DNA from 3 places in the Robertmurraya sp. FSL W8-0741 genome. Region 2 is predicted to be linked to each of the others. Evidence: predicted binding sites of a transcription regulator. Region 2 holds the regulator's gene; each other region holds the start of a gene.
The links. Region 2 encodes Rex, which represses fermentation and respiration genes when NADH is low (regulators of the CRP and FNR family bind a similar motif). Its sites were predicted from a motif close to TTGTGAAATATTTCACAA; they were not measured.

Region 1 (3,283 bases), 2.2 Mb from region 2:
TCATCTTTGTTGCCGTTGATGGCGTATAGCAGAGCTTTTGCTAAATTGGCACGGGCTCCGAAAAATTGCATTTGCTTTCCGATTTCCATGGCAGATACACAACATGCAATACCGTAATCATCGCCGTACTCCGGACGCATAATATCATCGTTTTCATACTGAATCGCACTTGTTTCAATCGAAACCTTTGAACAGAACTTTTTAAAATTCTCAGGAAGCTGAGTGGACCATAATACAGTTAAATTTGGTTCTGGAGCAGGACCAAGGTTTCTTAATGTGTGCAAGAAGCGGAATGAGTTCTTTGTCACAAGCGGGCGGCCATCCATTGCCATGCCCCCGATGGATTCTGTTACCCATGTAGGATCTCCAGAGAATAATTCATTATAATCAGGTGTGCGGGCAAACTTGACAAGACGTAGCTTCATCACAAAATGATCGACTAATTCTTGTGCCTCTTGTTCAGTTAGAACACCATTTTCTAAATCCTTTTCGATATAGATATCTAAGAATGTAGACACTCGTCCTAAGCTCATCGCTGCACCATTTTGCTCTTTTACAGCTGCTAAATATCCGAAATAGAGCCATTGGAAAGCTTCCGTCGCATTTTGAGCAGGTTTAGAAATGTCAAAACCGTAACTTTTCGCAAGTTCTTTTAATTCTTTTAAGGCGCGATATTGCTCTGATAATTCTTCTCTTTGTCTAATCACGTCCTCACTCATAACAGAAGTCATATTATTAAAATCATTTAACTTCTGCTCCATTAGGAAGTCTACCCCATAAAGGGCAACACGGCGATAGTCACCGATAATACGTCCTCGTCCGTATGCATCAGGTAAACCGGTAATAATTCCTACTTTACGAGCAAGTCTCATTTCAGCAGTATAGGCATCGAAAACACCTTGATTATGGGTTTTTCGATAGTCAGTAAAGATTCTTTCTACTTCCTTATCCATTTCATAACCGTATGATTCGCAAGCTTGGCTAGCCATCCTTACGCCGCCGAATGGCTGTAAAGAGCGTTTGAAGGGTTTATCTGTTTGGAAGCCGACGATTTTTTCTAAGTTTTGATTTAAATATCCTGGTCCATGAGAAGTAATGGTAGATACGATTTTCGTATCCATATCAAGCACGCCGCCGTTTTCACGTTCCTGCTTCGTTAAATCCATTACTTGTTCCCATAATTTAGAAGTCGCTTCTGTTGGTCCTTCCAAAAAACTGTCTTCACCTTCATATGGCGTAAAGTTCCTTAAAATAAAGTCACGTACATTCACTTCTTCTTGCCATCTACCTTTTGCAAATCCTTTCCACTGTTCCATCATAAAAAAACACCTCTGTCATTTTTATTTGTAAATATAACAGTTGATACAATTTAACTATATTTAAAGTATAACAGATTTTATGTGAATATCATCACATGCAAATGATATTTTCGTGAATTTATTGTGAACAAAAGGATTTCATCTATGTTGATATTTTGTGCAAACTGAAAAAATACGAATCTGTACTATAACTTTCTAACGGTTTATAGAAGCTGTTATATAAAAAATAGAGTTCATTACTATTATTGTAACGTTAAAAATACAATATAAGTTAATAAAATATGGAGTTTTAATGAAATCAATTGGAGGGAAGAAGAGGAGGCAATGAAGAGTAGAAGAGGGAGAAGAAATACATTTCCCTCCCATCATAATTTCTAATCAACGACAATATTGGCAATCATTGGACCATTGCTACCCATATCTGGATGGGTTAAACAGACTAGACGGTAGACTCCTTCTTCTTTAAGCTGGAGCTCTACTGTTGTTTCCTCTCCTTTTTTGACAACACCTTTAATATCTGTGCCCTCAATAATAAAAGGATGTTCATGGCCGTTTACACCGTATAACCGAAGCAGGACTTTTTCATCTTTGCCAACATAAATGGTTCCTGGGTCCCATCGGTACGCTTCAATTTCCTTCCCATCTTCTGTTTTTGTTTTAAATTCAGTCGTGACGAGATGTATTTCTCTGAGCTGTTCTCCTTGAGCAGTAGTGGTGACTGTTTCCTTCGAGAAGAGCAGCCAGATAGAGCCTGCAGCGATTGCTACAAAAATGAGTACAAATAATAAGATAGAACGTTTTTTCAATACAATGAATTGCATTGGAGATACCCCCTTTATAAGTTGTCCATTACTACTATATGCATGACGGTAGTGAGAACTTGTCTAAAAACTGATTCGTTTATCTTTAAATTTATGAGAACAGTGATCGGAAAGGGGGAATGCATGTAAAAAGACAAAAAAAAGACGTAGACAAACTCGAAAATCTTTGAATTTGTCTACAGCCAGTGAAGACTATTAATTAGTTATCCGTTTGTATTATTTAAGATTTTTTGCTATTTTTTCACATACTTCATCTGCGGTTAGACCGTTAGCTTCGATAACAGGACCTGGGATAATTGTATCGTTCATGCCCATCACATTTGAATCCATTCCTGTTACAACACAACAGTCGCATCCTCTCGCATCAGACTCCTGACTTAGTTGAACAACATCATAACCTTTTTCACGAAGAGCATCTTGAATATTGGTTAGAGAATCTTCCACGCCAATTTTCGCCATCTTCACACCTCCTCCAATTAGTAGAATGGGTTAGAGCGGAAAAAAATATTCACCCGTCCTTCTCTGATGTCAGGTATAAAAATTTGACGAATAAAAAAATGTTGAACATGAGAAGGTAAACAATGGAGGTGTTATGTATATGACAAAACGGAAAGCAGATCCATCAACCGTTGGTTTAAATTCTAGTCAAGTGGAAGGTCAAGGGACAACAAATACTGAACTCGACGGTAAAAGTGTATCTTCAGCACGTAAAAAAACTAAAAAGCGTCATTCATAAAGATAAAAAAACCATCCGTGATGATGACTGCACCACAAAGGTTAGAAATGTAGCTAACAATTAGCGGTGCAGATCATAACGGGTGGTTTTTATTTTTGCTCTATTTCTGAATTATTTCATCAATAATCCCGTATTCCAGTGCTTCTTTGGCGTTCATAAAATAGTCCCTGTCACTGTCTTTGGCAACCTTTTCTATCGGTTGGCCAGTGCGTTCTGAAATGATCTGATTCACATGTTCTTTTAATTTTAAGATTCTTTTAGCGGAAATCTCGATTTCTGTTGCTTGCCCTTGCGCCCCTCCGAGAGGTTGATGGATCATTACTTCGCTGTTTGGCAAAGCATATCTTTTTCCTTTTGTACCTGCAAGCAGCAATATTGCTCCAAAGGATGCAGCCATTCCAATGCAA
Region 2 (3,283 bases):
TAGTTGATTGACTTGTAATAGTATCATTCGTTTCACCTCAGTATGTCTAGGAATAGTGTAACGTAGAACATTAAGAACAGCAATTAAAGAAGATTTTTCCTGACACTCTTCTTTATTACGAGACACTTTTTTTCCTCGTGAAAGGAAAAATTTATTGTGAAGATAATAACAATGTTTTCACAAAGATCACAAAATAGTGTATCATTTGAAGTGAGGTGTTTGATAATGGCAGAGTTTACCCATTTTAATGAAGAAGGCAGAGCAAAAATGGTCGATGTTAGCAATAAGAAGGAAACCGTAAGAACGGCAATTGCTAACTCTAGTATTACAGTAAATAAACAAATTTACGAGCAAATTACCCAGCAGCAAAATAAAAAAGGGGATGTACTTGCAGTTGCTCAAGTAGCAGGAATTATGGCTTGTAAGAAAACAGCGGATATTATACCAATGTGTCATCCGCTTCCCTTGACAGGAGTGAATATTTCATTCAAGTGGGTAATAAAAGATGAGAATTATGAGTTAAAAATTACTGCATCTGTTAAGACAAAAGGAAATACGGGAGTAGAAATGGAAGCGTTAACAGCGGCTTCGATTTGCGCTCTGACAGTGTATGATATGTGTAAGGCTGTTGACAAGGGCATGGTTATTGGTCAAACGTATTTAGTGGAAAAAACTGGTGGGAAAAACGGCGATTTTAAAAGGGAAGAAGAAGTAAGATAAGGTTTAACTCGTTAAAAAAGGACTATATAGGGGTGGGGGAAATAAAATGAGTAACGATACAGTGAAAATACCTCAAGCAACGGCAAAGAGACTACCGTTATATTATCGCTTTTTAAAGAATTTACATTCTTCAGGAAAACAGAGGGTTTCCTCTGCTGAGCTAAGTGAAGCGGTGAAGGTAGATTCAGCAACAATCCGGAGAGATTTCTCCTATTTCGGTGCCTTAGGAAAAAAAGGCTATGGTTATAATGTTAATTATTTGCTAACCTTTTTTCGTAAGACCCTTGATCAAGATGAGTTAACAAAAGTTGCGTTGATTGGTGTCGGAAATCTAGGTACTGCGCTGCTTCATTATAATTTCTTGAAAAATAATAATACAAAAATTGCTGTTGGCTTTGATGTTGAAGAGGCGAAGATCGGTACATCGATCGGGGATGTTCCTATTCATCATATGGACGAGCTTGAAAAAATAATTACAGAAATGGGCATTACAGTAGCAATTTTAACGGTACCAGCTCCATTTGCCCAGACGATTACAGACCGACTCGTAGCAGCTAATGTTAAAGGAATCCTTAATTTTACACCGGCAAGACTAACCGTACCGGCGACAACAAGAGTTCACCATATTGATCTGGCTGTGGAGCTTCAATCATTGGTGTATTTCCTTAAGCATTATGGAGTAGATGAGGAAGAGGAATAATTTTATGACAAAAGGCATGGACTCGGTATAACTAAGTTCATGCCTTTTTTTATGCTGTTTATTTTTTATCTTTTTGAATGGCTTTTACTTTGAAGTGAAAGAGAACCATTCGAATCCCACTTCCGAAATCAAAGGTAGCTAAAATGACGAATAAATAGGTGAAAATTCCCCATTCGCCATTACGCTGAACATCCTGGACGGCAAAATAGGTAAATAAAAGTCCAAGAACAATATAAAGGATACCTGAGAACAAAGGTGTTCGTATCATAGAAAAAGACCTCCAATGAAGCTCTGAATAGATTCTGCTTCTCGTAGCATTCGTTCAATATCTTCTTTAAAAACAGATTGCACGAGAACAACAAAGGTGTTCATGGCAACATGAGCAATGATTGGAACAATAATTCGTTTTGTTTTAATATAAAGAAAAGCAAAGGTGAAGCCCATTGCTGAGTAAAGCAATAAATGTTCGATTTCTGCATGGGCTAAGGCAAAAATAATGGAGCTTATTATGGCTGAGAGAAAAAAGTTCAGCCGCTTATAAAGTGAGCCGAAAATAATTTTACGAAAAACGATTTCTTCCAGAATGGGTCCAATAACAGAACTGACAATGACAACAACTGGAAAGGATTCAATCAAAGAGAGGATTTGCTGTGTATTTTCAGAGCCCATATCTATTCCTAACCAACTTTCAATATTGGCAGCTAACCCTTGAGCAAATAACGCGAGAAATACACCAGCGATCGCCCAAAAGATTGAGGCTGAAACAGAAGCAGTCTCTCGATCCAAGCTTGGTTGCTTCATTTCTTTACGCAAAAGGAATAAAGTCGCGAGCAAGGCTACGGAAAAGCTGAAGACAATCCAAATAACGACAGCGTAAACAGCCATCTCCTCAATACTATATCCAATTAGCACGCCGCCAAATGTTAAAGCCGGCACCCCAACAAAAGTTGAAAGTTGCATCGTAATGTAAATGATTAAAATGTACCAATATTCTTTTTTCAAATTATGATTCCCCTTTTAAACCTAACTAATGATGCACTAAAACCATTCTACTAATAAAATTGCTAAACGTACAAATAGTTGCCTTAAAATATTTGTCGATGGATATTTTTTCAAAAGTAGTACATACTTTGAAAGGTTATACACAAGAAAGAACCGGCAGGAAATGAAGCGTAGTACGATCTGAAAATTCATGTAAAAATTTGTGTTAATTTTTTAAAAAAATCGTGCATGATACTTGCAAAAAAAAAGAGAATTCATTAATATATTAATTGTGTTAGCACTCAAAGTGTGCGAGTGCTAATAAATATTACATAATATTAATTGAGGAGGTTGTTTCACTTGTTAAAGCCATTAGGTGATCGCATTGTTATTGAGCTTGTTGAAACGGAAGAAAAAACTGCAAGCGGTATCGTTTTACCAGATTCAGCTAAAGAAAAGCCTCAAGAAGGAAAAATTGTAGCTGTTGGTACTGGTCGTGTACTAGACAACGGTGAGCGTGTAGCTCTTGAAGTTTCAGTAGGTGATCGCATTATCTTCTCAAAATACTCTGGTACAGAAGTGAAGTATCAAGGTCAAGAGTATTTAATTTTACGTGAAAATGACATCTTAGCTGTTGTCGGCGAATAAGATTTTAAAATTATGGCTGTTTTAATATAAACATTATTTAAGGAGGTTTTTTTCAAATGGCAAAAGAGATTAAATTCAGTGAAGATGCTCGCCGCGCGATGCTACGTGGTGTAGATGCTCTTGCAGATGCAGTGAAAGTAACCCTTGGACCAAAAGGTCGTAACGTGGTTCTTGAGAAAAAATACGGATCTCCGTTAATTACAAATGACGGTGTAACCATTGCAAAAGAAATCG
Region 3 (3,283 bases), 2.2 Mb from region 2:
CGCTGTTACTGTTCAGGCAGCAGCGTTCAGGGAGGATGGTACTGTTAATCACGGGGGGTCTTGGAGATTTGTAATCGATATGAATAAGCAGACGACTGGTTACCATCTCGTTGGACCTGGACAATCAGGACATGTATTTCATAAATGGTATCAGAATCAATTAAAGAACTGGGTTACTGGAGACTATCACGAAACAAAATTGCACAATAATGAAGGGGAAACTTTAAAGTTAAAACCAAAGGCTCATTGAATCCATTTTAAAAGCTCCAAAAAAACGAATTAATATTTCAATTTTTTCATAGTTTATTCATATTTATTCGTTACAATAGAAATAATTAAGAACGTAAAAGGAGATTTTATCATGGATAAAAAGAAGCTAGTAGACCTTGTCGATCGTTTAAAAAAGTCCGGAATAAAAGCTAGCATTACAAAACCAAGAAAGACGCTACTTATGCTTCAACAGCAAACGGCTCCAAGCAACTGAATGAATGAGATAAAAAGGAAGCGGTGTTTATGACCGCTTCCTTTTTAATGCTTTATTTTACTTTTTGCATGATTTTTTTAAATATATCTTCTCTATTAAATTCTTCTCCCATTGGATACTTCTTGATGTAACGATTATTCTCGTCTAAAAGGTAGACAAAGGTAGAATGAATAAAAAAACCATCTCCAGGGTCCCGATATTGAAATTGAAATGTACTTGCTAATTCTTCAATTTCCTTGAGGTCTTTTTTAATATTATTTTGATCTCCTGTTAGGAAAATCCAATTGCCATCATCTTCTACATCAAAATTATACATATACTGCTGCAGAACTTCAGGAGTGTCTTTGTACGGATCAATCGTGATTGTCATGAATTGGACCTTTTCACCAAATACACCAGCATCCTGCAAATCTTTTTTTAACATATTCATTTTAAGGGTTGTAGTAGGACAAATATCAGGGCAGTTTGTATACATAAATTCTACTAATTTTAGCTTTTTTTCGGACTCTGAAAATTTGTATACCTCATTGTTCGCCGTGATTAAATCAATATTCTCAGGTATTTTCGCCATACTGTCACGAATCAGGAAAAAAGATATCCCAGCCGTGATGGCAAGAGCTACGATTACACCGCATAAAATATATATTTTCTTCATTTTGTAACCTCCCATATTAAAGATAAGAAAATAATAAGGAAAATACTATGGATATATTGTGAACTTCTATTTTTCTTGTTCTTACAATCTTGTTTTATATGACAATGTGGATCATGCGGAGATGTTTTTACAGTAAGAATATTAATTCCATTTTCAGTAAATAATTTCAGCCAAAATATGGATCAATTTCGTTACGGAAATGTTATGAAACTGTGAACATTTGCATTTTGTGGAATATATCACGGAATTATGCGATTTTAGGCGATTAAGATGTGGGTAGGGAAATTCCGATCATTTAGGATGTGAGTAAATGAAAGGCATCGGCTTATTAAAATGGGGCATAGGCGGATTGATTGCCTATGAGCTACTGAATTTAATGAAAGGAGGTAGCAAAAAGGTACTCAGACCACCAGGTGCTGCTGATGAGGATGAATTTATGGCATTATGCATTCGGTGTGGAAAATGCAATCAGGCTTGTCCGTATGACTCGATTAAAATGGGTACAGAAAAGCACGGTCTCGGGATGGGAACTCCGTATTTTATTGCCAGAGAAAGTCCATGTATGCTTTGTGAAGATTTTCCATGTGTGAACGCGTGTCCAACTGATGCTTTAAGAGGAATTTCAACGGTTTACGATGTTGATATCGGTGTTGCAGTTATTGATACCGAGAGCTGCATTGCTTACCAGGGAATGCGTTGTGAAGTTTGTTATCGAGAGTGTCCATTAATAGATGAGGCCATTAAGCTAGATATACATATTAAGCCAGATGATAATCTCCATGCCATTTTTGCACCCGTGATTGATAAAGAAAAATGTGTTGGCTGTGGAATTTGCGAGCAGCGTTGTGTCATCGATAATCCAATAGCAATTAAAGTAAAGCCCCGTGAAGATAGCGGATTATTTTAATAAGGTTTTTGGTGAAAATGTCCTTATCTAATTAAGGGAGCAGTTCACTTAAAAATAGGCTTTGTTATATGTCGGCGTTGATATTTTGTTTAGCAAAGCCAAAAAATAGAATCTCTCTAGTTAATTTCAAAAAAACGTAGGTTGAAAATAGAAATTAACTACCTATAAAAAAGGGAGGAAAGAATGAATGGAATTGACAAGAAGAAGTTTGTTAAAAGCGACAGCCATTTCGATGACATTGGCTGTAGCAGGATGTAAGAAGGAGGATAAAAAGTCAAATAGCACAACGGTAACTGCCCAAGAAAGTGTTGAGCCAGATGAATGGAAGTCGACCGTTTGCCGTTTTTGTGGTACAGGATGTGGGGTTCTTGTCGGTGTAAAAGATGGTAAAGTGGTTGCTACAAAGGGAGATCCAGATAATCGTTCAAGCAGGGGCTTGAATTGTATTAAGGGATTTTATGTAGGTAAGATTTTATTTGGCAAGGATCGTTTAACAAAGCCGCTCATTCGTGAAGATAAATCAAAGAAAGGGACGATGGAAGGGTTCCGGGAAGCAACGTGGGAAGAGGCTTTAGATCTTGTGGCAAGTAAATTAAAAGAAAATTATGATAAGGATCCAAAGTCAATTGCATTTTGGGGTTCTGGACAGCAAACGATTATGGAAGGATATGCTTCTGTAAAGCTTTGGAAAGCTGGTTTATTAAGCAATAATATCGACCCTAATGCGAGATTATGCATGGCAAGTGCTGTTACTGGATTTATGACGACTTTCCAATCCGATGAACCGATGGGGTCGTATCGGGATCTTGATGAAGCAGATGTTTTTGTCACATGGGGCGCGAATATGGCTGAAATGCACCCGGTCTTGTACTCCCGCTTGACAGCGCATAAATTAAGCAATCCAGATGTAAAGCATTATGATATTACGACAAGACGTTCGAGAACATCAGAAACGGCAGACGTTGTGATGGAATTTCGCCCACAATCCGATTTAGCAATTGCAAATGCCATTGCCAATTACTTAATCGTCAACCAAAAATTTGATCAACAATTTGTCAACGAGCATGTGAAATTTAAAGCTGGGACAGAAAATTTAGGGCATTCTGTCAACGATGATTATGACAGTACAGAAGTTGGCATGGCTGCTGATAAAGCTTGGGAAATCAGCTTTGATGAGTTTAAAGAGAAGGTTAGTGAATATACGTTAGAAAAGGCGGAAGAGATCTCTGGCGTGCCG

Region 1: a site for Rex is predicted at 1,399-1,416, ahead of pflB (formate C-acetyltransferase). Genes of this name have one in related genera too.
Region 3: a site for Rex is predicted at 1,367-1,384, ahead of NST02_RS12525 (4Fe-4S dicluster domain-containing protein). Genes of this name have one in related genera too.

What each region holds. Positions count from the first base shown of each region.
Region 1 is NZ_JBBOQG010000001.1:2,573,687-2,576,969, forward strand. Features, by position in the region: gene pflB (formate C-acetyltransferase) at 1-1,316, opposite strand, end outside; gene NST02_RS12465 (hypothetical protein) at 1,694-2,140, opposite strand; gene NST02_RS12470 (YkuS family protein) at 2,357-2,599, opposite strand; gene NST02_RS12475 (YuzL family protein) at 2,739-2,876, shown strand; gene clpP (ATP-dependent Clp endopeptidase proteolytic subunit ClpP) at 2,977-3,283, opposite strand, start outside.
Region 2 is NZ_JBBOQG010000001.1:4,817,716-4,820,998, reverse strand. Features, by position in the region: gene NST02_RS23650 (ABC-F family ATP-binding cassette domain-containing protein) at 1-27, opposite strand, end outside; gene moaC (cyclic pyranopterin monophosphate synthase MoaC) at 226-720, shown strand; gene NST02_RS23640 (redox-sensing transcriptional repressor Rex) at 767-1,420, shown strand; gene NST02_RS23635 (YdiK family protein) at 1,479-1,688, opposite strand; gene NST02_RS23630 (CPBP family intramembrane glutamic endopeptidase) at 1,685-2,422, opposite strand; gene groES (co-chaperone GroES) at 2,762-3,049, shown strand; gene groL (chaperonin GroEL) at 3,106-3,283, shown strand, end outside.
Region 3 is NZ_JBBOQG010000001.1:2,584,874-2,588,156, forward strand. Features, by position in the region: gene NST02_RS12510 (penicillin acylase family protein) at 1-250, shown strand, start outside; gene NST02_RS12515 (hypothetical protein) at 362-484, shown strand; gene NST02_RS12520 (SCO family protein) at 537-1,139, opposite strand; gene NST02_RS12525 (4Fe-4S dicluster domain-containing protein) at 1,450-2,046, shown strand; gene napA (nitrate reductase catalytic subunit NapA) at 2,234-3,283, shown strand, end outside.